3 regions of the Microbulbifer magnicolonia genome follow, and region 3 is predicted to be linked to each of the others. Evidence: predicted binding sites of a transcription regulator. Region 3 holds the regulator's gene; each other region holds the start of a gene.

Region 1 (7,853 bases), on a different contig from region 3:
GGCAGTCGCTCAGTCGTCGTCGCCGTTCATATCCAGTTCCTTGAGCTTGCGCGTCAGGGTGTTGCGCCCCCAGCCGAGCAGTTCGGCCGCGTCGCGCTTGCGCCCGGCGGTGTGCTTGAGGGCGATTTCGATCAGCGCGCGCTCGAAGGCCGGTACCGCCTCGCTGAGAATTTCGCGGCGGCCGGTGGCGAGGGCCTGGTCGGCCCAGAGACGCAGGGATTTCTGCCAGTCCTGCGGCGTTTCGCCGACGGCGGCCTGCTGGTGCAGTTCCTGCGGCAGGTCCTCGATATGCACTTCGCGGCCGGAGGCCATCACCGTGATCCAGCGGCAGGTGTTTTCCAGCTGGCGCACGTTGCCGGGCCAGTCGAGTCCGGCGAGGTAGTCCTCGGTTTCCTTGAGCAGGATTTTCGGCTCCACCCCCAGGTCCTTGGCGGCGGCGTTGAAGAAGTGGCGCACCAGGCGCGGGATGTCCTCGCGGCGGTCGGCGAGCCGCGGGATATGGATGCGGATCACATTGAGGCGGTGGAACAGGTCCTCGCGGAACTTGTGCTCGCGCACCAGCCGCTCCAGATCCTGATGGGTGGCGGCGATGATGCGCACGTCGACCTTGACCGGTGTGTGGCCGCCGACGCGGTAGAATTCGCCGTCGGCGAGCACGCGCAGCAGGCGCGTCTGGGTCTCCGCCGGCATATCGCCGATCTCGTCCAGGAACAGGGTGCCGCCATTGGCCTGTTCGAAGCGGCCGGCGCGCTGGGAGCTGGCGCCGGTGAAGGCGCCCTTCTCGTGGCCGAACAGTTCGGACTCCATCAGGTCTTTCGGAATCGCGGCCATGTTCAGGGCGATAAACGGCTGGCTTTTGCGCGGGCTGTGATTGTGCAGCGCCTGCGCCACCAGCTCCTTGCCGGTGCCGGATTCGCCGTTGATCAGCACGGTGATATTAGAGTGGGACAGGCGGCCGATCGCGCGGAACACCTCCTGCATCGCCGGCGCCTCGCCGATGATTTCCTTGCTGCCCTTGCCGCTCTCCAGCGCCACCTGTTCATCCGCGCGCTGCTCGCTGGCATGCGCCAGGGCGCGGCGGGTGACGGCCACTGCCTCGTCGACATCGAAGGGTTTCGGCAGGTATTCGAAGGCGCCGCCCTGGTAGGCGGCTACCGCGCTGTCCAGGTCCGAGTGCGCGGTCATGATGATGATCGGCAGCGCCGGGCGCTCGGACTGGAAGCGCTGCAGCAATTTGAAACCGTCCGAGCCGGGCATACGGATGTCGCTGATCACGACGTCGGGCGAATCGCTGTAGAAGTCGTCCAGCGCGCGATCGCCGCTCTCGTAGCACTTGGTCTCGATGCCCTCCCGCATTAGCGCCCGCTCCAGCACCCAGCGGATCGACCGGTCGTCGTCAATAATCCAAACGCGATTGCTCATGCTCTAGGTTCCCGTCAATTTCGAATTCAGTTTATTGCGGCACACGGATGTGCCGCCGCTGGCCAACGACCAGCGCGAGCCCGCGAAATACCAACAGATCGACGCATCTGTGTGCGTATTTCGCGGGCGACGATCAAATAAATCACGCATGATTTATTTGATCTAAAGGTCACCAGAAAGGGGCAGGTAGATCTGGAACACGCTCTGCCCGGGGCGGCTGTCGCATTTGATCAGCCCCTGGTGCTGATTGATGATGTTCTGCGAGATGGAAAGCCCCAGGCCGGAACCCTCGGCGCGCCCGGAAATCATCGGGTAGAAGATGCGCTCGCGGATGTCCTCGGGAATGCCCGGGCCGTTGTCCTCGATCTCGATGCGGCACACCAGCGCGCAGTGGCGCCGGCCGATGGTGAACTGGCGCTGGATGCGAGTGCGCAGAACAATTTCACCGCTGGCGAGGCCGATGCTCTCGTCGATCGCCTGCATGGCGTTGCGGGCGATATTCAGCAGCGCCTGGATCAGCTGCTCGGCGTCGCCGGGAATATCCGGGATCGAGGGGTCGTAGTCGCGGCGGATATGCAACTCGCCGTCGCACTCGGCGTCGATCAGCTGCGCCACCCGCTCGAGGATCTCGTGCACGTTGGTGGGTTTCAGCTGCGCCGGCTGGCGCGGGCCGAGCAGGCGGTCGACCAGATTTCGCAGGCGGTCGGCCTCGTCGATGATGATCTGCGTGTACTCGGCCAGCTCCTCGTCCGGCAGCTCCCGCTGCAGCAGCTGGGCCGCGCCGCGGATGCCGCCGAGCGGGTTTTTCACTTCGTGGGCCATGCCGCGCACCAGGTTGCGCGTGGTTTCCTGGGCGCTGATCAGCGCGTCCTCGCGCGCGATGCGCAGCAGCCGGTCCATGGACTGCACCTCCAGCAACAGCAGCCCCAGCTCCGGTACCGGGCTCACCGAGTAGTCCACGGTGGCCGTTTCCAGATTGTGCAGCCGCCAGGTGGCGCGGCGCACCGTGTATTTCTCGCCGCTGGCCAGGGCGCTGCGCATCGCCTTTTGCGCGGCGGTGGATTCGTGCACCACATCCGCCAGCGGCTGACCGCTGACGCGCGCGCTGGACGCGGCGAGCAGGTCCTCGGCGGCGGAGTTGAGGTAGCAGAGCAACAGGCTGTCATCCAGCACCAGTACGGCGGAGGTCAGACTGTCGAGCAGCTGGCGCAACTGGCGGTCATTGAGCATGCAGTAGTTTCCGGTTCAATCGCGGGCAATGAGCGGACTTGCGGTCCGCAGGCTGCCAACTTCGGTCAATAGGCCGTTGTATTCAGTCAGTGCAAGAAGCAAACCAAAATGGCGCACAAAAATGCCGGGAGCATTTTTGGTCAGCTTCAGCTGACCCCGTAAGGGGCGGGGCCCACGGACGGGCCCCGCACTAAAATGCCGGGAGCACTTTTGGTCAGCTTCAGCTGACCCCGTAAGGGGCGGGGCCCACGGACGGGCCCCGCACTAAAATGCCGGGAGCATTTTTGGTCAGCTTCAGCTGACCCCGTAAGGGGCGGGGCCAAAGAGGGGACCCGCCCCTATCGGAACGCGGCCGGTGCAATATCGGGCCGGCACGCGAGCGTGCGCACCATTATGGTGCGTAGATCAAAAAAACGCCAGCTTGGATGCACCGGAAAGGTGCCGGACGGGGATATAAAAGGGGAGAGGGGCCGGGCGCGCCGGCCCGGCGGTGGGGTTCAGTCTCCGCGGCGCCGCTGCTGTTGCTGCTGGGGCAGGCCGGGGGCCACCGGCGCCTGGGGTGCCTGCGTCGCCCGCGGCGCGGCTATGTCCGGCAGGGTGCCGCCGGGGCGATGCACGTAAATGGTGATGATCTGCGACTGCGCGAGGACGTTGCCGCGATCGTCGGCGAGTACGGCCTGTACGCTGTGGCTGCCGCGTTCGAGCGCGGAGATATCCAGGCTGGCGCCGGAAGAGCCGCCGCGCCAGGGCTGGCCGTCGATCACCGCGAAGAAGTGGGAGCCCTCCGGATAGACCGGTCTTACGTCCACCTGCAGCGCGATTGCGCGCTGGCCCGGCGGAATGGTCTCACCGTCCTGCGGACTCACGATGGCGATGTCCACGGGACCCTGGAAGCCGCGGTCGGCATCGCTGTCCCTGTCCGCATCCCGCGGCGACAGCTTGCGCACCGGCAGCGGCCGCGGCAGGGCGATGGGCTGCACATTGGTGGGGCCTATCCGGACCTTTTCCGCCTTGCCGTCCACCGGCGGGGTGTCCGTAAATACCACGCGGCCGTCCGGGCCGACGGTCTTGTAGATGGTGCTGCCGCCCTGCGGCTCGTCCGCGCCGTCGCCGCCGGCGATGGCGAGAAGAGGGGCCAGGGTCAGTGCCAGTAGCAGTGATTTTCTTTCCATGTGTATCGATCGCGGCCAACGGCCGCTCCTACAGGGGCTACAGGAGGTGGTTGCAACACACCGTTCAGTAGAGGCTAGTGTACCCGCAATAAAAAAGCCCGCACCAGAAAGGTGCGGGCTTTTTCGCAGACGCTGTGTACTTCCGGATTATACGGAGTAGTACATGTCGAACTCGACCGGGTGCGTGGTCATCGCCAGGCGCTCGACTTCGGCGCGCTTCAGGTCGATGTAGGCGTCGATGGCGTCGTCGGTGAACACGCCGCCCTCGGTCAGGAAGGCGCGGTCCTGATCCAGTGCGTCCAGGGCCATTTCCAGGCTGGAGGCGACGGTCGGGTACTCGGCCAGCTCTTCCGGCGGCAGGTCGTACAGGTCCTTGTCCGCGGCATCGCCCGGGTGGATCTTGTTCTTGACGCCGTCGAGGCCGGCCATCAGCAGCGCGGCGAAGGCCAGGTAAGGGTTGGCGGTCGGATCCGGGAAGCGGGTCTCGATGCGCTTGCCCTTGGGGCTCGGCACAAACGGAATGCGGATGGACGCAGAGCGGTTGCGTGCGGAGTAGGCCAGGATCACCGGCGCCTCGAAGCCCGGCACCAGGCGCTTGTAGGAGTTGGTGGAGGCGTTACAGATGGCGTTCAGTGCGCGGGCGTGCTTGATGATACCGCCGATGTAGAACAGCGCGGTCTCGGACAGGCCTGCGTAGGCGTCACCTGCGAACTGGTTCACGCCGTCCTTGCTGAAGGACTGGTGCACGTGCATGCCGGAGCCGTTGTCGCCGACCAGCGGCTTGGGCATAAAGGTCGCAGTCTTGCCGTAGGCGTGGGCGACGTTGTGCACCGCGTACTTGAGGATCTGCACCTCGTCGGCCTTCTTGGTCAGGGTGTTGGCGGCAACGCCGATCTCACACTGGCCGGCAGTGCCCACTTCGTGGTGGTGCACTTCCACACGCAGACCCATCTGCTCCATCGCGGTACACATGGCGGCGCGCACGTCGTGCAGGGAGTCGACCGGCGGCACCGGGAAGTAGCCACCCTTGACGCCCGGGCGGTGGCCGATGTTGCCTTCGGCATAGCTGGCACCGGAGGACCAGGCCGCTTCCTCGGAGTTGATCTTGTAGAAGGCGCCGCCCATTTCGGCACCCCAGGTGATGTCGTCGAATACGAAGAACTCGGGCTCCGGGCCCATCAGCACGGTGTCACCCAGGCCGGTGGACTTCAGGTATTCCTCGGCGCGCAGCGCGATGGAACGCGGGTCGCGCTCGTAGCCCTGGCCGGTGATCGGGTCCACGATGTTGCAGCGGATGATCACGGTGGTTTCGTCGGTGAAGGGGTCGAGGAAAGAGGTTTCGTCGTCCGGCATCAGGATCATGTCGGATTCGTTGATGCCCTTCCAGCCAGCGATGGAGGAGCCGTCGAACATCTTGCCTTCTTCGAAGAACTCGCCGTCAATTTCCGACACCGGAATGGATACGTGTTGTTCTTTACCCTTGGTGTCGGTGAAGCGCAGGTCGATCCACTTGGCTTCACTCTCTTTAATCAAACCGAGCGTTTTAGCTGACATTGCTGTCCTCCAGGTCTTGAAAAGTAATTTGTCGCTTTGCCGTCGAACGGCATTCACTCCCTTCCTGGCGTGGAATAAAGCAAGGAGTGTGCCAAATTGGGGCAGCGGCGCCGCAGCTGCGATTGCGGCGTGCGCTGGCAGTTTCGCGGGGCCAACTGGAGCAGAATAGATGCGGTCTGGCGGGTCGGCCACCATTATCTGCACCAAAATGGCGCGCAATGGGCCGCCAGTGCACGAATAGGGTGCGCGACCAAGTTGTGCCCGGCGGGGGCTCCCTAGCTTATAATGCCGCACCCCCTATCAATACGCGGTACCCGACGGATTCCCATGCACTTTGTCGTCAAGTTTTTCCCCGAGATCACCATCAAGAGCAACCCGGTGCGCAAGCGCATGTCGCGCCAGCTCAAGGACAATCTGCAGCGCCTGCTGAGACAGCTGGACGACCGCATCGTGGTGCGCAAGGACTGGGAGAAGATCGACGTGATCGCCCCGGACGCGGTCGCCCATCTGGGTGGGCGCATCGAGGAGGTGCTGGCGCACACGCCCGGTATCGCCAACTTTTCCCGCGTGCGCCAGTTCCCCCTCGGCGACCTGCAGGACATCTACGAGAAGACCCTGTCGGTGTGGGGCGAGCACCTCGCCGGCAAGACCTTCTGTGTGCGCGCCAAGCGCACCGGCCAGCACGACTTCAAGTCCCTGGACGTGGAGCAGTATGTGGGCGGCGGCCTGAACCAGAATACCCAGGCCGCCGGCGTGAAACTCAAGGACCCGGACGTCACCGTCAAGCTGGAGGTCCGCCACGACAAGCTGTACGTGATCGAGGCGCAGCACCCCGGTCTCGGCGGCTTCCCGCTCGGCACCCAGGATCCGGTGCTGTCGCTGGTATCCGGCGGCTTCGATTCCACCGTGGCCAGCTACCTGACCATCAAGCGCGGCATCCGCACCCACTACCTGTTCTTCAACTTGGGCGGCCGCCAGCACGAGCTGGGCGTGAAGGAGGTGGCCTACTTCCTGTGGAACAAGTACGCCGCCTCCCACCGGGTGCGCTTCGTCACCGTGCCCTTCGACGAGGTGGTGGCGGAGATCCTCGAGAATGTCGACAACTCCTACATGGGCGTGATCCTGAAGCGCATGATGCTGCGCGCCGCCACCGCCATCGCCAATGAACTGGAGGTGGACGCGGTGGTGACCGGCGAGGCCATCGCCCAGGTATCCAGCCAGACGCTGAAGAACCTGGCGGTGATCGACAGCGTCACCGACACCCTGGTGCTGCGGCCGCTGATCGCCAGCGACAAGACCGACATCATCCGCACCGCGCGGGAGATCGGCACCGAGGAATTCGCCGCGAACATGCCCGAGTACTGCGGCGTGATCTCGGTGAAACCGACCACGCGCGCCAAGATCGAGAAGGTGGAGAAGGAGGAGAACCGCTTCGACTTCACCATCCTCGACAGGGCCATCGGCAACCGCGTGATGCAGAACATCGACGAGGTGATCGAGGAGGTGAACGGCGAGGCGCCGGACGTGGAAATCCGCGAGGAGCCCGGCGACGCCGTGGTGATCGACATCCGCCACCCGGACGAGGAGGAGCTGGACCCGCTGGAGCTCGAGGGCAAGCCGGTGGAGACCATCCCCTTCTACCGCCTCAACAGCGCCTTCGCCAAGCTGGATCAGGAGCGGGAATACCTGCTCTACTGCGCCCGCGGCGTCATGAGCCGCCTGCACGCGTCCCATCTGCTGGACGAGGGCTATCGCAATGTGGGGGTTTACCGGCCGCAGAAGCGCCACGCCAAAGCGCCGGAAGACACACAAACCTGACCTTCCGGGGACCTCGCCGCCCCCCGGCCAGCCCGGGCTCTACCCTGAGTTCCGGCTGGCCGCCCGCGGGGATAGCAACCGGGCGCAAAAGTGGTATGGTTGCCCCATGATCAACCGCTCAACTCCAGCCGCAACGGCTCCGAAACACGCCGCACGCGCCCCCTTCCCGGGGCGTGCGCTTTCCGCTGCCTTGCAGCCGTAAGCCGGGTTTCCATTCGCGCGAGGGAACCCGGCCCCTCCTCCCAGCGCCCCTCCTGAAACCGGATTCACCCACTTGTATTGGAGAAGCTATGTCTACTCTGCCCCCTATCACTGTATCCCGTAAGGATCGCGATCGAATCTACAAGCTGCTGGACAACATGCCCGCGCACAACGAGGTGGCCGAAGGGCTGTACGATGAGCTGGATCGCGCGGAAATCCTCGAAGAACAGGACATGCCTGACGATGTGGTAAGGCTCCACAGCAAAGCGCATTTCACCAATGAGGCATCCGGCAGGGTTTACCAGCTGGAACTGGTAATGCCCGCGGATATGGCCGGCGATCATTGTGTCTCACTGCTGAGCCCGGCCGGTGCAGCGCTGCTCGGCCTGAAAGTCGGCGACAGCATCGAGTGGCCGGTGGCCGGCAAGCCGCTGCGGCTGCGTCTGAATGCCGTGG
Region 2 (7,853 bases), 290 kb from region 3:
AGAGTGAAAACTGAGACGGTCATGTCGATATCCCTGTGCCCGGAACGAAGCCACATCAAATTGCTCTACCTGCGCCTCACCGACAGCGCGCCGCTGGTCGTGGCCCGGGAACAGGGATTCTTCGCCCGCTTCGGCCTGCAGGTGGAACTGCAGCGGGAGACTTCCTGGGCGACCCTGCGCGACAAGCTGATCGGTGGCGCCGCCGATGCCGCCGCGATGCTGGCTCCCATGCCGCTGACCCTGGCGCAGACACTGCCCCAGTGCGGGGAAAAACTGCTGAGTGGGCTGATACTGAGCTGCAACGGCAACGCGATTACCCTGGCGGAATCCCTGTACCGCAAGCTGTCCCTGCCGGCCGGGGAGTGCGACGGCGCGGCGGTCGGCCGCGCGCTCGCAGGATATATTCACTCCCGGGACGACACGGCATCAATAAGGCTGGCGACCGTCTATCCCTTTTCCAGCCACACGCTGCAACTGCGCCACTGGCTGCGCGCGGCGGCGATAGACCCGGACCGGGACCTGCAGATCGTGGTACTGCCGCCGGAGCAGATGCTGGACAGCCTGCGCCGCGGCGAGATCGACGGCTACTGCGTCGGCGAACCCTGGAACACCCTGGCGGCGCGCCGGGGCATAGGCGTCATCGCCACGCCCTGCAACCGCCTGCTGCCGGCGATGCCGGAGAAGGTACTGGCCGTTACCGAGCGCTGGCACATCGCCAACCCGACAACGCACCTGGCGCTGCGCGCCGCACTGCTGCTGGCCTGCAACTGGCTCGGCGAGAGCGACCAGCGCCGGGATGCCGCCGCGCTGCTGGCGCAGGAGCGCTACCTGGACCTGTCGACGGAACTTCTGCTGCCGTCACTCGCGGACCGGCTGTACCGGCGCCGCGACGCCGAAGCCGCGACCAATCCCGGCTGGCACCTGTTCGCCCACAGCGGCAACGAATTGGGTTGCCCGACCGCGAGCAAGGCCATGCAAATGCTGGAGTTGTGCCGGGACTTCTCGCCGGTCAGCGCCGGCGCCGAACAGGCCTTCCGCCCGGAGCTGTACCAGCAGACGGTGGAATTCCTGCGCTGTCAGAAATAGCGGCGCGTTGATTGAATTCGGCAGATTAATGGAATGGCACAGTTATTGAATAACGAATAAAGGAAATTGAGATTCGCGAGTCCACTCGCCGTCGAATCTATACAGGCGATTTTTCAGTTCGCCAGGCAAATCCATACACGGACAACGAAGTCCACCGGCAGCGGCCGCCAGGCCGCACCCGTGGGCTTTTTTTGTGCCCGCGGAAAAACCAATAAAAGGAAATGCGCATGTCCAGCACAACTCTGAACCTTTTTTCCTTCCGCGGGAAAATCAAGATACTCCACCTGACCTGGGTGGCCTTCTTTATCACCTTCTTTGCCTGGTTCAACCACGCCCCGCTGCTGATGGCCATTGCCGACAGCCTGGCGCTGACCAAGGATCAGGTGAAAACCCTGTTGATCCTGAACGTGGCACTGACGATACCCGCGCGCATTGTCATCGGCATGCTGACGGATAAATACGGCCCGCGGCTGACCTACTCGGTACTGCTCGCGGTCGGCAGTGTGCCCTGCTTTATCTTCGCGCTCGCCGACAACTTCGCGCAGGCGGCGCTGGGGCGCTTCCTGCTCGGTTTTATCGGCGCCGGCTTCGTGGTTGGCATCCGCATGGTGTCCGAGTGGTTCCCCGCCCGACAGCTGGGCACCGCCGAGGGCATCTACGGCGGCTGGGGCAATTTCGGCTCCGCCGCCGCGGCCATGAGCCTGCCGACCATTGCGCTGCTGTTCGGCGGCGACGCTCCCGGACACGAGGGCTGGCGCTACGCGATCGGTCTCACCGGTGCAATCGCGCTCGTCTACAGCTTTGTCTACTACGCCTCGGTGACCGACACGCCCAAGGGTTCCACCTACTTCAAGCCGAAGAAGATCGGCGCCATGGAGGTCACCAGCCCCGGCGACTTCGCACTGCTGCTGATCATGAAGGTGCCGATGTACGCGGCACTGGCCCTGCTGACCTGGAAACTGTCGGCGGGTGTGGGCATCGTCTCCGATTTCTGGGCGACCGCCATTTACGGCGGGCTCGCGCTGCTGTACCTGCTGGATGCGCGCAAGACCTTCAGTATCAACCGCGAAATCTTCAGCCATCCGCCGGCGCCGATTCACCGCTACAAATTCAAACAGGTCGCGGTGCTGAACCTGCTCTATTTCGCCACCTTCGGCTCCGAACTGGCGGTGGTGTCCATGCTGCCGCTGTTTTTTTCCGAAACCTTCACGCTGGACCCGGTCCAGGCCGGCCTGGTGGCCAGTGCCTATGCCTTTATGAACCTGATGTCGCGCCCGGCGGGCGGCCTGATCAGTGACCGCTGCGGGCGCAGGCCGACACTGCTGATCCTGACCGCGGGCCTCGCGCTCGGCTATTTCACCATGAGCCTGATCGACGCCCAGTGGCCGCTGTACATGGCGGTGGTGGCGGCCATGGCCTGCTCCTTCTTCGTGCAGGCCGGCGAGGGCGCGGTGTTTGCGGTGGTGCCGCTGATCAAGCGCCGCCTGACCGGACAGATTGCCGGCATGACCGGCGCCTACGGCAATGTGGGTGCCGTCTTCTACCTGACGGTGCTCAGCCTGGTGTCCTATCAGGTCTTCTTCCTGGTGATCGCCGCCACCGCGATGCTCGGCTTCGCGGCTCTGTTGCTGCTGGAGGAGCCCGAGGGGCAGATGGCCGAAGTCCTGCCCGACGGCAGCGTGTCCCTGATCGATGTCGCCTGACCTGGGAACGCCGGGCATTTCCGCTTCGCGCGCTGAAGGCTCCGGCTCGGCGTGCGGACCGCAGGCCCGCCCGGACGCGGCGCTGGCATTTTCCAGCGCCTCAGTCGCCGGCCGCCGCAAGTTCAATGACGACGCCTGTGCCGTCTGCAATGCGGACGGCGCGGACCTGCGCCGCCGCGGCGCCCTGGCCGCGGTGGCCGACGGTGTCGCCAGCGCCGAGGCTGGTGGCGCGGCGGCGCGCGCCGCCATCAGCGGTTTTCTCGCCGATTTCTACAGCACACCGGAAACCTGGTCGGTAAAGTACGCCGCCGCGCGCGTTCTGCACTCGCTGAACAGCTGGCTGTTTCGCCAGGGCGGCGGCAGCAGCGATATTCGTCAGGGCTGGCTCACCACCTTCTCCGCGGTGATATTCAAGGGCACCAGCGCGCACCTGATCCATATCGGCGACTCGCGCATCTACCGCCTGCGTGCGGGCCAGCTCGAGTGCCTGACCCGCGATCACAGCCGCACCCTGGGCCATGGCCGCACCTTCCTGAGCCGCGCCCTGGGAATGGATGCCCACGTGGAGATCGATTATCGCCGCGAGGAGTTGCAGGCCGGCGATATCTTTCTGCTCAGCAGTGACGGGGTGCACGATTACCTGCCGGCGGAAATCGTCGGCGAAATACTGCACGACAGGGGCGCTGCTGCCGCCCTGGCACTGGTGGACGCCGCCATGGCCGGCGGCTCCAGTGACAATCTAAGTGCGGTGGTGTGCCGGGTTCAGCGCGTTGAAACGCCGAGCGCAGATGACCTGCTGAGTCACAGCCGCCAGCTGCCCTTCCCGCCGGAACTGCGCCCGGGCAACAGGCTCGACGGTTACCTGATACTGCAGGAGCTGCACGCGAGCAGCCGCAGCCAGCTGTATCTGGCGCGGGATACGGAGAGCGGGCGGGACGAGAAAAATGGGCGGGACCAAGAAAAAAATGGTCGGGTCGGAGAAAATGGAGAGTTGCGCGCGATCAAGACCCCGTCGATCAATTTCAGCGACGACCCCGCCTATATCGAGCGCTTTATTGCCGAGGAGTGGACCGGCCGCCGCCTGGATCACCCGGGCATTATCAAGATATTTCCTCCCAAACCCGGCCGCCAGTTTCTCTACCATGTGCTGGAATATATCGACGGCCAGAACCTGCGCCAGTGGATGCAGTTGCACCCCCATCCGGACATAGAACAGGTGCGGGAAATGATCGCCCAGCTGGTCAGCGCCCTGCGCCGCCTGCAGCGTATGGAAATCGTGCACGGGGACCTGAAGCCGGAAAATATCATGGTGGCAGGCGACGGCCGCCTGAAACTGATCGATCTGGGCGGTGCCGACGGTCCCGGTTTGCGCGAACAGCTGAACCTCGACGGCGAGGCACCGCCGGGCAGCAAGAATTACGCCGCGCCGGAATACTTCTTCGGCGACAGCCCCAGCCACCGCTCGGATATCTTCTCCCTCGGCGTTATCGCCTACGAGTTGCTCACCGGCCACTACCCCTACCGCGAGCACGCGGGCTTCCACCACTACCAGCTGAAGAGCTATGCCGGCCTGCAATACATCAGCGCCCGCGAGCACCGCGACGATATTCCCGAGTGGATCGACGGCGCCCTGCGCAGGGCCTGCGCACCGGATCCCAGAAACCGCTACCCGGCGCTGTCGGAATTCGTGCACGACCTGCAGACACCGAATCCGGCTTTTGCCCGCGAGGGGGAGCGGCCGCTGATTGAGCGCAATCCGCTGCTGTTCTGGCAGATGGTCGCGCTGTTGCTGCTGCTGTCGCACCTGCTTTATCTGCTGTAGGAGCGGCGGGGCGGTCATCCGCCGGTGGCCGCGATAGATCTTTGCGCCGTCAGACATCGATCGCGGCCATGGGCCGCTCCCGGCCGGACCGCTCCTACAAATTCTGCCGCTCCCACAAGAGAAAAGGCACCATCGCAGAGCATTCATTTTCCGGGCGCACCAACTTATCGCAATGCGAACATCACCATTGACCGCCAACGCCGGAAATACCGTGTCTTTCGTCTTGGCACAAAGTTTGAATAGTTTTCAGTACCAACACAATTTACCCCCTAATGAGGCAACGGCGCCTGGACTCTTCGGCAGAAGAGGAGGCGCCCGTGCCAAGTCACCGCCCCCTCCTTCCCTGCCGAAACTACAGAATAGATGGCAGGACTATGGTCAAGCAAAAACTTATCGTTATCGGCAACGGCATGGTGGGTCACCACTTCCTCGAGCAGCTGGCCGCGCGGCCGGAAAAGGCGCTGTTCGAGGTCACCGTCTTCTGCGCCGAACCCAGGCCCGCCTACGACCGCGTACACCTGTCCGAATATTTCGCCGGCCGCTCCGCAGAAGATCTCGCCATGGGCAAGATCGAGCAGTACCGCGACTGGGGTTTCGAACTGCTGCTGAACGACGCCGCCGTCGCGATCGACCGGGAAAACAGGACAGTTACTTCTGCCAGCGGTATCGAGCAAAGCTACGACCGCCTGGTGCTCGCCACCGGCTCCTATCCCTTCGTGCCGCCAATTCCGGGCCACGAACACGAGAAGTGTTTCGTCTATCGCACCATCGAGGACCTGGACGCAATCCGCGCAGCCAGTGCAGGCGGCTCAGTTGGCGTCGTCGTGGGCGGCGGTCTGCTGGGGCTGGAGGCGGCCAATGCCTTGCGTGAACTCGGGCTCGAGGCCCATGTAGTCGAGTTCGCGCCGGGACTGATGTCGGTACAGCTGGACGCCGGCGGCTCGGCGCTGCTGAAGAACAAGATCGAGGACCTGGGTGTTACCGTGCACACCAGCACCGCCACCGAACTGATCGAGGCGGTGGACGGCCGCCTGCGCATGCGCTTTCAAGGGGAGCGTGAACTCCTTACCGACCTGATCGTGTTTTCCGCCGGTATCCGCCCGGAAGACAAACTGGCGAAAGCCGCCGGCCTCGAAATCGGCGAGCGCGGCGGTATCGCCGTCGACGAGTCCTGCCGCACCTCCGACCAGAATATTTTCGCCATCGGCGAGTGCGCCCTGTACAACAATTTTATCTACGGCCTGGTGGCCCCGGGCTACACCATGGCGCGCACCGCGCTGGCGCAGCTGTGCGGCGAAACCAGCCAGGTCTTCACCGGTGCCGACATGAGCACCAAGCTGAAACTGCTCGGCGTGGAGGTGGGCTCCATCGGCGACGCCCACGGCCGCGCCGAGGGCGCCGCGGCCATCACTTTTGTCGACGAGCAGAGCGGTGTCTACAAGCGCATGATCACCGACGCCGATGGCAAGAAGCTGCTCGGTGCGGTGCTGGTCGGCGATACCGGTGACTACGATCAGCTGCTGCAGTATCACCTGAACGCTATCGATCTGCCCGAGCACCCGGAGCGGCTGATACTGCCCGCGGTCGACGGCGCCGCACCGGCGCTGGGCGCCGGCGCCCTGCCGGCGACGGCCACCATCTGCTCCTGCCACAACGTCAGCAAGGGGCAGATTGTCGATGCGGTGGCCGGTGGCTGCTGTTCGCTCGCCGACGTCAAGGATGCGACCAGGGCCTCCACCGGCTGCGGCGGCTGCGCGGCGCTGCTGAAAAATGTCGTCGACGAGGAGCTGGCGGCGCTGGGCATGGAGGTCAACAACCACCTGTGTGCCCACTTCCCCTTCACGCGCCAGGAGCTGTTCCATCTGGTGCAGGTGGAGGAAATAAAGACCTTCGATGAACTGCTGCAGAAACACGGCAGCGGCCGCGGCTGCGAGATCTGCAAGCCGGCAGTCGCGTCCATTCTCGCTTCACTCTGGAACGAGCATATCCACAGGAAACCGCACGTCGGCCTGCAGGACACCAACGACACCTTTATGGCCAATATGCAGAAGAACGGCAGCTACTCCGTGGTGCCGCGGATACCCGGCGGCGAGATAACCCCGGACAAGCTGATCGCGGTCGGCCAGGTGGCGAAAAAATACGATCTCTATACCAAGATCACCGGCGGTCAGCGCATCGACCTGTTCGGCGCGCGTCTGGAGCAGCTGCCGCTGATCTGGCGCGAGCTGATCGACGCCGGTTTCGAGACCGGCCACGCCTACGGCAAATCCCTGCGCACGGTGAAATCCTGTGTCGGCAGTACCTGGTGCCGCTTCGGTGTACAGGACAGTGTCGCCATGGCGCTGCTGATCGAGAACCGCTACAAGGGCCTGCGTTCGCCGCACAAGATCAAGATGGCCGTGTCCGGCTGCACCCGCGAGTGCGCCGAGGCGCAGAGCAAGGATGTGGGCGTGATCGCCACGGAGAAGGGCTGGAACCTGTTCGTGTGCGGCAACGGCGGCATGCGGCCGCGCCACGCGGACCTGTTTGCCACCGATCTCGACGACGAGACCCTGATCAAATATATCGACCGCTTCCTGATGTTCTACGTGCGCACCGCGGACAAACTGCAGCGCACCTCCGTGTGGCTGGAGAATCTCGAGGGCGGCCTCGACTACCTGCGCCAAGTCATTATCGACGACAGGCTCGGCATAGGCGCGGAACTCGAAGCACAGATGGCGAGGGTGGTCGACACCTACCAGTGCGAGTGGAAGACCGCGATCGAGGACCCGGAAATGCTCAAGCGTTTCCGCCAGTTTGTGAACAGCGACGTGCCGGACGAGAAAATCGCCTTCGTCCAGGAGCGCGGCCAGCCGCGGCCGGCGCGGCAGGGGGAAATTGTCAGGATCGCCGAGCCTGCTTGAGTTTTTACAGAGAATCGGGCTCTGTGGCGGCCCTGCTACCGGTGGCTGTTTGCGGGACACGGGCTGGGCGCCCCCCCTAAATACATCCCTGTAGGCTTGTCGGCGAGGTCCCTCTCGCCGACAGTCCCGCAAACAGCCACCGGCAACAGAGCCTTCGCATCACGAGCATCGTCATTCCGGCGCAGGCCGGAATCCAGGGCTACGGAGTGCATCACTGCATGCCGGTACCGGATCAAGCCCGGCATAGACTCTGCACCGGCATGACGAATGACTTCTAAGGCTAAATATCCAGGAGCAAACCATGAACCGAGTTGCCATAACCCACACCCAGTGGCTGCC
Region 3 (7,853 bases):
CAGAGGCCGGCGATCAGCCCCATCACCAGGGACCAGAGCAGCGCATTGAGCACGGCGGAGCCCAGCTCCCGCGACAGCAGCCAGCTGAGGTTGCTGCGGCCGATCTGGCCGAGGGCCATGCCGCGGATCACTACCGTCAGCGTCTGGCTGCCGGCGACCCCGCCCATGCTGGCGACGATCGGCATCAGTACCGCCAGCGCCACCACCTTGTCCAGGGTGCCCTGGAACAGGCTGATCACCCAGGAGGCCAGCAGGGCCGTGAGCAGATTGATGCCGAGCCACAGGGCGCGCCGGCGCGCGGTGCGGCGGACCGGCGCAAAGGTATCTCCCTCCTCTTCGAGACCGGCGAGGCTCATCAGCGAGTGGTCGGCATCTCCGCGGATCACGTCCACCACATCGTCGATGGTGATGCGCCCCAGCAGCCGGCCGTTCTCGTCGACCACCGGCGCGGTGATCCAGTCGTACTTGGTAAAGAGCCGCGCTACTTCGGTATCGGACATGTCGGCGGGAATCGGCTCCACGTCGGTGTTCATCACCTCGCGCACGGTTACCGACGGGTCGGTGGTCAGCAGCTTGGACAGCGGCAGCAGCCCTATGTACTGGCCCTTGCGGTTGACCACGAACAGGCTGTCGGTGGATTCCGGCAGCTGCTCGTGGCGGCGCAGGTAGCGCAATACCACGTCCAGGGTCAGGTTCGGGCGCACGGAGATGGTATCCGTGTCCATCAGGCCGCCGGCCGTCTCCTCGTCGTGGGCGAGAACGCTCTCCACCCGCAGTCGGTCCGTCTCGCTCATGGCGGACAGCACTTCCGCCATGACCCTTTCGGGCAGCTGCTGCAGTATGTCGGCGATGTCGTCGGCGTCGAGGCCCTCCATCACCGCCACCATTTCCTCGGTGTCCATGGTGGCGAGGATCTGGCTCTGCACCTCGTCGGTGAGTTCCTGCAGTACCTCGCCCTCGACTTCTTTGTCGATCAGCTTCCACAGTACCTGGCGGATGCGCGGCGGGGAACTCTCCAGCAGCTGGGCGATGCTCTGCGGCGTCAGGGTGCTGAGCATCCGCCGGACTTCGCGCCCGGTGCCGCTGTCGAGCGCAGCAAACAACTCACCCAGCTGGTTCTGCGCGCGGAACTTGATTTCGGCTGGGGGGGTATTGGACACGGAGGGGCTTCTCAATGATGAATGCGGAATGATGAATGCGGAGTACGCGACCCGGTTTCTTGGCTGCCGGAACGGCCGTCGGCCGCGATCATACTATCAGCCCGAACCGAAATCGATTGTGGTTGAAGTGGCTGCCGTAAAACTGATAAGCATTCCGCATTCCGCATTCCGCATTCCGCATTCCGCATTCCGCATTCCGCATTCCGCATTAAGTACTATTCTGCTTCCCCAAAGCGGTCGGCCACCAGTTCGCTGATGGCGCAGAGCGCGGCGTCCTCATCGCGGCCGTCCACTTCCAGCTCGAGCTCGGTGCCCTTGCCGGCGGCCAGCAGCATCAATGCCATCACGCTCTTGCCATCCACGGATTTGCCCTGGCAATGCACTTTGACGTTGGCGGAGAAGCGCGCCGAAGTCTGGGCAAACTTGCTTGCTGCGCGGGCGTGAAGGCCGAGCTTGTTGATAATCAGGAGGCGGCTTTTCTGCATGGGCGGTTCAGGCGTTCTGTTGCTGGTAACTTGCTTCACAGTGCGGCACATGGATGTGCCGCCGCGGCCGTAGGCCGGCGCGAGCCCGCGAAATGCCAGCAGTTCCATGTGTCTGCGCGGGCAACTCGCGGGCGACATCAAAATAGAGCATGGATGCTCTATTTTGATGTCAGGTTAAGAGATCTGCTGCTCGCGGTGGCGGATCTGCACATTGTCGAACTGGTGGGCAAAGGTCTTCGCCAGCTGCTCCACCATGTATACGGAGCGGTGGCGGCCGCCGGTGCAGCCGACGGAGATGCAGGTGTAGCTGCGGTTGCTGCGCTGATAGGACGGCAGCCAGTGCTGCAGGAATTCGGTGATATCCCGCTCCATTTTGTCCGTCTCGGGATGCGTGCGCAGGTACTCGATCACCTCAGCATCCAGGCCGGTTTTCTGGCGCAGCTCCGCCACCCAGTAGGGGTTGGGCAGGCAGCGCAGATCGAAAACCAGATCCGCGTCCACCGGTACCCCGTGTTTGAAGCCGAAGGACTGGAACAGTATCGCCATGCCTTCCGTTCCGTCGCCGACGACGCGGGTTTTGATCAGGTCGCGCAGCTGGTGCAGGCTGAGGCTGCTGGTATCGATCACCATGTCGGCCATTGCGGAGATAGGCGCGAGCAGCTCCTTTTCCCGGTTGAGGGCTTCCAGCAGGTGGGTGCGGTTGTCGCTGAGGGGGTGTTTGCGCCGGGTTTCGCTGAAGCGCTGTACCAGCACCGGCGCGCGCGCATCCAGGTAGATCACATCGCACTGGACGCCGCTCGCGCGCAGTGATTCGATCACCTGCGGCGCCTGCTGCACGTCCTGCCAGAGATTGCGCGCGTCTATCCCCAGGGCCAGGCGGGGGCTGCCCAGCGCGCGTTGGGAATTGTCCAGAGCGTTTTGGGTTTCGTCGATCGGCGGCTGTTCGCGCACCCGCTTGACGAGTTCGGGCAGCAGGCTCGCGGGCAGGTTGTCGATGCAGTTGAAGCCGACATCCTCCAGCAACTGCAGCGCCGAGCTTTTTCCGGAGCCCGAGCGACCACTGATAATTACCAAACGCATAGGGGAATTCCTTTCTTCACGCAGCGCGTTGTGTCCGGCACGCAACATGCCGCCCCGGTTAAGTGATTTGGAGCGGTGGTAGCGCCGATCCCGTCACTGGGGAGCGTTCTGCTTATTCGGTTACAGATTATGCAGCGGCGGCACTGTCGATGGCCAGTGCGTAAAGCTCATCGCCGCTCTGGGCCTGGCGCAGTTTTTCCCTTACGCGGCTGTCCGAGAAGAGGGCGGCAATCTCGGCCAGGGTCTCCAGGTGTTCCTGCTCGGCGTCTTCGGGGACCAGCAGGGCAAACAGCAGGTCTACCGGCTGGCGGTCTGCGGCGTCGAAATCAATGGCTGGATCGGTGGTACAGAGCACGCCGATCGGCCGCTCGCAGCCGGGCAGACGGCAGTGGGGAATCGCAACGCCATCGCCGATACCGGTTGAGCCGAGGCGCTCGCGGGCGATCAATTGGTTGAAGATAGTGTCGGAGTCGTGTTGTGGATATTGTTCGGCAATGGCCTGGGCAATATTGAGCAGCAACTTTTTTTTGCTACTCCCCGCCAGATGGCAAAGGCTCAGGCGGGGAGAGAGTAATGCTTCCAATGTCATAGTTCAGCGGTGGTTCTGCAACTTCTCTTTGTGTTTCTTCAGTTGGCGGTCCAGCTTGTCGGCGAGCGCGTCGATGGCCGCGTACATGTCTTTGTCTTCGGAGCCGGCGCAGAGGTCGTGTCCGTTGATGTGCACTCTGGCTTCGGCTTTCTGAATCAGTTTTTCGACGGATAGGATTACCTGGGCAGTGGTAATGTTGTCGTAGTGTCGGGACAGCCTTTCCAGCTTGGATTCGCAGTAATCGCGCATGGGCGGAGTGACATCGACGTGGTGGCCACTAATGTTGATCTGCATGGATTTCTCCTTATCGGGTGCATCTCATACCGGCACTACCTTCCGTTTGGGCGGCAACCCTACTAGGAAGTGCGCCAGAATGGAAGGATACACTCAAAGTTCGGAGATTGGTCGCGGTCCGGGTGGCAATGGGCGCCCGGCTGTTTGCGACCAGGGTTTCCCCTAGGGTCGACACCATTTGGGGTGACCGCGGCGCGGTAATTGTTGCCGGATGCTGACAGGGCAGCTGAACGGGTGTCGGGATGCCGGGGCCGCACGGCCGCCGTTGTGGCCATTCCGGTCGGGTGCGCTGTCTGGTCGGCAAGCGGCGCTAAATCAGGCGCTTGCGTTCGCTGGAAGACGGGATGCCCATGGACTCGCGGTACTTGGCCACGGTGCGGCGGGCGACCTGGATGCCCTGCTTGTCCAGTTCCTGGGTGATCTTGTTGTCGGACAACGGCTTGCGCGGCGTTTCGGCGTCGATCAGCTTGCGAATCATCGCACGGATGGCGGTGGAGGAGGCATCTTCGCCGGAGTCGGTGCTGACGTGGCTGGAGAAGAAGTACTTCAGCTCGAAGACCCCGCGGGGCGTGAACATGTACTTCTGGGTGGTGACCCGGGAAATGGTGGACTCATGCATGCCGATGGTTTCCGCGATATCGGCGAGCACCATGGGCTTCATAGCCTCGGGACCCAGCTCGAAGAATCCCAGCTGTTTCTCGACGATGCAGGAGGCCACTTTCAATAGCGTCTCGTTGCGGCTCTGCAGGCTTTTGAGAAACCATCGTGCTTCCTGCAGGTGGTCGCGCAGGAAATTGTTGTCGCTGGAGTTGTCGGCGCGCCTGATCAGGGCCGCGTAGTCGCCGTTGATGCGCAGCCTGGGGGTGGTTTCTGGATTCAGCTCCACCAGCCAGCGCTGTTCGCGGCGGCGAACGATGATATCCGGCACCACATACTGCGGCTCCTCGCCGCCGAAAGCCTCGCCGGGATAGGGGGTCAGCGTCTGGATAAGGCGCATCACCTCGCCCAATTGGGCCTCGTTCAGCCGCGTGCGACGGCTGAGGCTGCGGAAGTCGCGTTTGCCGAGCAGATCCAGGTGGCGCTCGACCACCGTCTGTGCCTGCTCCAGCCAGGGCGTGGCGGCCGGCAGCTGGCGCAGTTGCAGCAGCAGGCACTCGCGCAGGTCGCGGGCACCGCAGCCGGCGGGCTCGAACTGCTGGATCGTCTTGAGCACGGCGAGGACTTCGTCCTCTTCGGCCTCAAGCGCGGCGGCGATTTCGCTCAGGGGTGTTTCCAGGAAGCCGCTCGGGGCGATGCCGTCGATCAGGTTCTCGCCGATCAGCTTGTCGAGTTCGGACAGGGTGGTGAGATTGAGCTGCCACAGCAGGTGGTCCTGCAGGCTGTCCGGCGCGGAATTGCGCTGTTCCAGTGCCAGTTCGTCCCCGTCGCCACCGCTGTAACTGCCGCCGCTGTAGATATCCTCCCAGCGGGTGTCCACCGGCAGCTCGTCGGGAATGTCCTGGCTCCAGTCGCTCTCGCCTTCCCCGCCACCGTCCGCAGCTTCGGCGGCCGTCGTGTGTTCCGGCGACGGATGTTCCTGGAGTGGCTCCCCGTGGGCGTGCTCGTCGCCGTCGATTTCCAGCAGCGGATTGCTGTCCAGCGCCGACTGCACTTCCTGCTGCAGATCCAGTGTCGACAGCTGCAGCAGCCGGATGGCCTGCTGCAGCTGAGGCGTCATGGTCAGCTGGGTGCCGAGCTTTAACTGGAGAGACTGCTTCATAGTGGGGAACTGCAGACCGAGGCGGCGGATGAATCTTCTGGAAATCCAGGACGCTGCAGACTAACCCTCCGATCGGCGGATTACAAGCAATAACTGTGCCGGAACGGCAGCTTGGTTTTGCGGTGGGTGTCGGGCGGCGGTGATGAAGTGTCGGTCACCGGCGGGAAACGGTGACCGCTGATTTGCGCGGGGCCTAAATCGTAAACTCGTGTCCCAAATACACTTCGCGCACCTGCTGGTTGGCGAGCACTTCCGCCGGTGTGCCGGCGGCGATGATGTGGCCCTCGCTGACGATATAGGCCGTCTCACAGATATCCAGCGTCTCGCGCACATTGTGGTCGGTGATCAGTACGCCGATACCGCGGTCGCGCAGGTGGCGGATGATCTGCTTGATGTCGTTGACCGAGATGGGGTCGACGCCGGCGAAGGGCTCGTCCAGCAGCACGAAGTCCGGGTCGGTGGCGAGTGCGCGCGCAATTTCCACACGGCGCCGCTCGCCGCCGGACAGGGCCATGCCGAGGCTGTTCTCGATATGGGTGATATTGAACTCCCGCAGCAGTTCCTGCACCTGCTGCAGGCGCTCGGCGCGGGACAGGTCTTTGCGCGTCTCGAGGATGGCGAGGATGTTGTCGCGCACCGACAGGCGGCGGAACACCGAGGCCTCCTGCGGCAGGTAGCCGATGCCCTTGCGCGCGCGCCCGTGCATGGACAGGCGGGTGATATCCTCCTCGTCGATCAGCACCTGGCCGGCGTCCGCCTGTACCAGGCCGGCGATCATGTAAAAGCAGGTGGTCTTGCCGGCGCCGTTGGGGCCGAGCAGGCCGACGATCTGGCCGCTGGTGACGCTGACGGAAACGTCCTGGACCACTTTTCTTTTCTTGTACTGTTTGGCGAGGTGTAACGCTTTCAGCGTTGGCATAGTGTGTTCCGAATTTGGTTCTGGCCCTGGCCCTGGCCCTGGCTCTGGCTCTGGCTCTGGAGCTGGAGCTGGAGCTGGCCCTGGACGGTGCTGTTGCCGGTGACCGTTGCTCAATAGCCTCATCGGGCCGCATTCCGGCCGCAGGCGCTTTTCCCGGACGGCCCCCGGCATCGGGGCCTTCGCATCTGGCTAAGGTGTTCTTTCCGAGTCCCGAGGGCGATTGCGCCCCGAGTTATTGGTCTTGCTGTGTGTCGCCGGCCTGCTGGCCGTTTTCCTTTTTCTCCGGCTTCCAGATCATCTCCACGCGGCCCTCTCCCGCCTGGCCCTGGGCCTGCATCTGTTCGCTGTTCAGGTCGTAATCGATCTTCTCGGCCGTCAGCGTATTGCCGTCGCGGTCCACGTGGGCGTCGCCGACGAGGTGCAGCTCGTCGGAAGTGACGGTGAACTCTATGCGCCGCGCGCGCGCCTTGACCGGATCCTGGCTCTGCTGCACCTGCTGCTGGAAGTGCGCCGGCTTGCCGGTGGCGATCACGCGGCTGATTTCACCCTGCGCATTGCCGTGCACTTCCACGCGGTCGGCGCGAATCTGCAGTGAGCCCTGGGTGATGACCACGTCGCCACTGTATATGGACAGGTTCTTGCTGCGGTCGGCTTCGAGTTTCTGGGCCTGCACGCGGATCGGCTGCTCGCGGTCATCGGGCAGCGCCTGAACCTGGGCGGTCAACGCGAGCAGGGCGGCGCTGGCGAGGGTCTGCAGGTGGCGGCAAAGGTTACTCGGTTTCATAGCTGCTCTTTACGTCGGAGAGGATTTCCACCCGGTCTTCTTTCAGGAAGGCGCGCAGGCCTCTGCCGGTGGTGCTGTTCGGGCCGGCGGTAATGGTAACAACTTTGTCCGTCTCGGCGAATTCCTCGCGGGGCTTGATGGTGATGCTCTGGGTGTTCAGTTTGATACCACCCGGCTTCGGCAGTTCGGTGATGAGGACGTCGCCGTGCAGCACTACGCGCTCGCCGTTGTTGTGCGCGACGCCGCGGCGGGACTCGGTGCGCCACTTGGGCTCGTGTTCCTGGTAGAAGAGTATACGCGGCTCGGTCAGGTCGGCGCGGTCGCGGCGCTCGAACTGGAAGAAGGTGATCTGGTCGGCGTCCACCCGGTAGGCGAGGGTGCCCTCCTGATTGAAGTGGCGCGTCTTGGCGTCGCGTATCACCAGGTCGGCGGCGCCCTTCTGCTGCTGTGGTGTCGGTTGCTTGCCGAGCAGCTGCTGGGGCGGGCTCTCGGAAAACCAGAGTCCGGCGCTGATCAGCAGCACGACGACGACCAGTGGCAGCCAGGTGCGCATCAGTGTTCTCCCGGGCCTGCGGGCAGATAGGGTGCCAGGGCGGCATCGAAGGTGCCCTGGACCTGCATGATGCGGTCGCACACTTCGCGCACCGCGCCCTCGCCGCCGCGGGCGGCGGTGACCCACAGCGCGCGCTCGCGCACCGGCGGCGCGGCGTCGGGTACGGATATGGGGCAGCCGATGCGGGTCATCACCAGCAGGTCGGGGTAGTCGTCGCCCATATAGGCGAT

What was found. The regulator sigma-54, encoded in region 3, starts transcription at its own class of promoters, with help from an activator protein. The targets are predictions, from matches to a motif close to TGGCACANNNNTTGCNNT.
Region 1: a site for sigma-54 is predicted at 2,741-2,758, ahead of glnL (nitrogen regulation protein NR(II)). Genes of this name have one in related genera too.
Region 2: a site for sigma-54 is predicted at 1,121-1,138, ahead of RRF64_RS08100 (NarK family nitrate/nitrite MFS transporter). Genes of this name have one in related genera too.

Annotation. Positions count from the first base shown of each region.
Region 1 covers NZ_JAYEFD010000002.1:841,588-849,440, reverse strand. Annotated here, with positions in the region: gene ntrC (nitrogen regulation protein NR(I)) at 10-1,422, opposite strand; gene glnL (nitrogen regulation protein NR(II)) at 1,585-2,652, opposite strand; gene RRF64_RS13010 (DUF4124 domain-containing protein) at 3,150-3,824, opposite strand; gene glnA (glutamate--ammonia ligase) at 3,972-5,378, opposite strand; gene thiI (tRNA uracil 4-sulfurtransferase ThiI) at 5,706-7,196, shown strand; gene rnk (nucleoside diphosphate kinase regulator) at 7,487-7,853, shown strand, end outside.
Region 2 covers NZ_JAYEFD010000001.1:1,852,245-1,860,097, forward strand. Annotated here, with positions in the region: gene RRF64_RS08090 (ANTAR domain-containing response regulator) at 1-14, shown strand, start outside; gene RRF64_RS08095 (CmpA/NrtA family ABC transporter substrate-binding protein) at 22-1,086, shown strand; gene RRF64_RS08100 (NarK family nitrate/nitrite MFS transporter) at 1,314-2,789, shown strand; gene RRF64_RS08105 (bifunctional protein-serine/threonine kinase/phosphatase) at 2,779-4,611, shown strand; gene nirB (nitrite reductase large subunit NirB) at 4,986-7,514, shown strand; gene nirD (nitrite reductase small subunit NirD) at 7,816-7,853, shown strand, end outside.
Region 3 covers NZ_JAYEFD010000001.1:1,563,512-1,571,364, reverse strand. Annotated here, with positions in the region: gene mgtE (magnesium transporter) at 1-1,160, opposite strand, end outside; gene RRF64_RS06930 (HPr family phosphocarrier protein) at 1,376-1,645, opposite strand; gene rapZ (RNase adapter RapZ) at 1,820-2,725, opposite strand; gene ptsN (PTS IIA-like nitrogen regulatory protein PtsN) at 2,853-3,314, opposite strand; gene hpf (ribosome hibernation-promoting factor, HPF/YfiA family) at 3,318-3,608, opposite strand; gene RRF64_RS06910 (RNA polymerase factor sigma-54) at 3,919-5,367, opposite strand; gene lptB (LPS export ABC transporter ATP-binding protein) at 5,561-6,286, opposite strand; gene lptA (lipopolysaccharide transport periplasmic protein LptA) at 6,519-7,070, opposite strand; gene lptC (LPS export ABC transporter periplasmic protein LptC) at 7,057-7,623, opposite strand; gene RRF64_RS06890 (KdsC family phosphatase) at 7,623-7,853, opposite strand, start outside.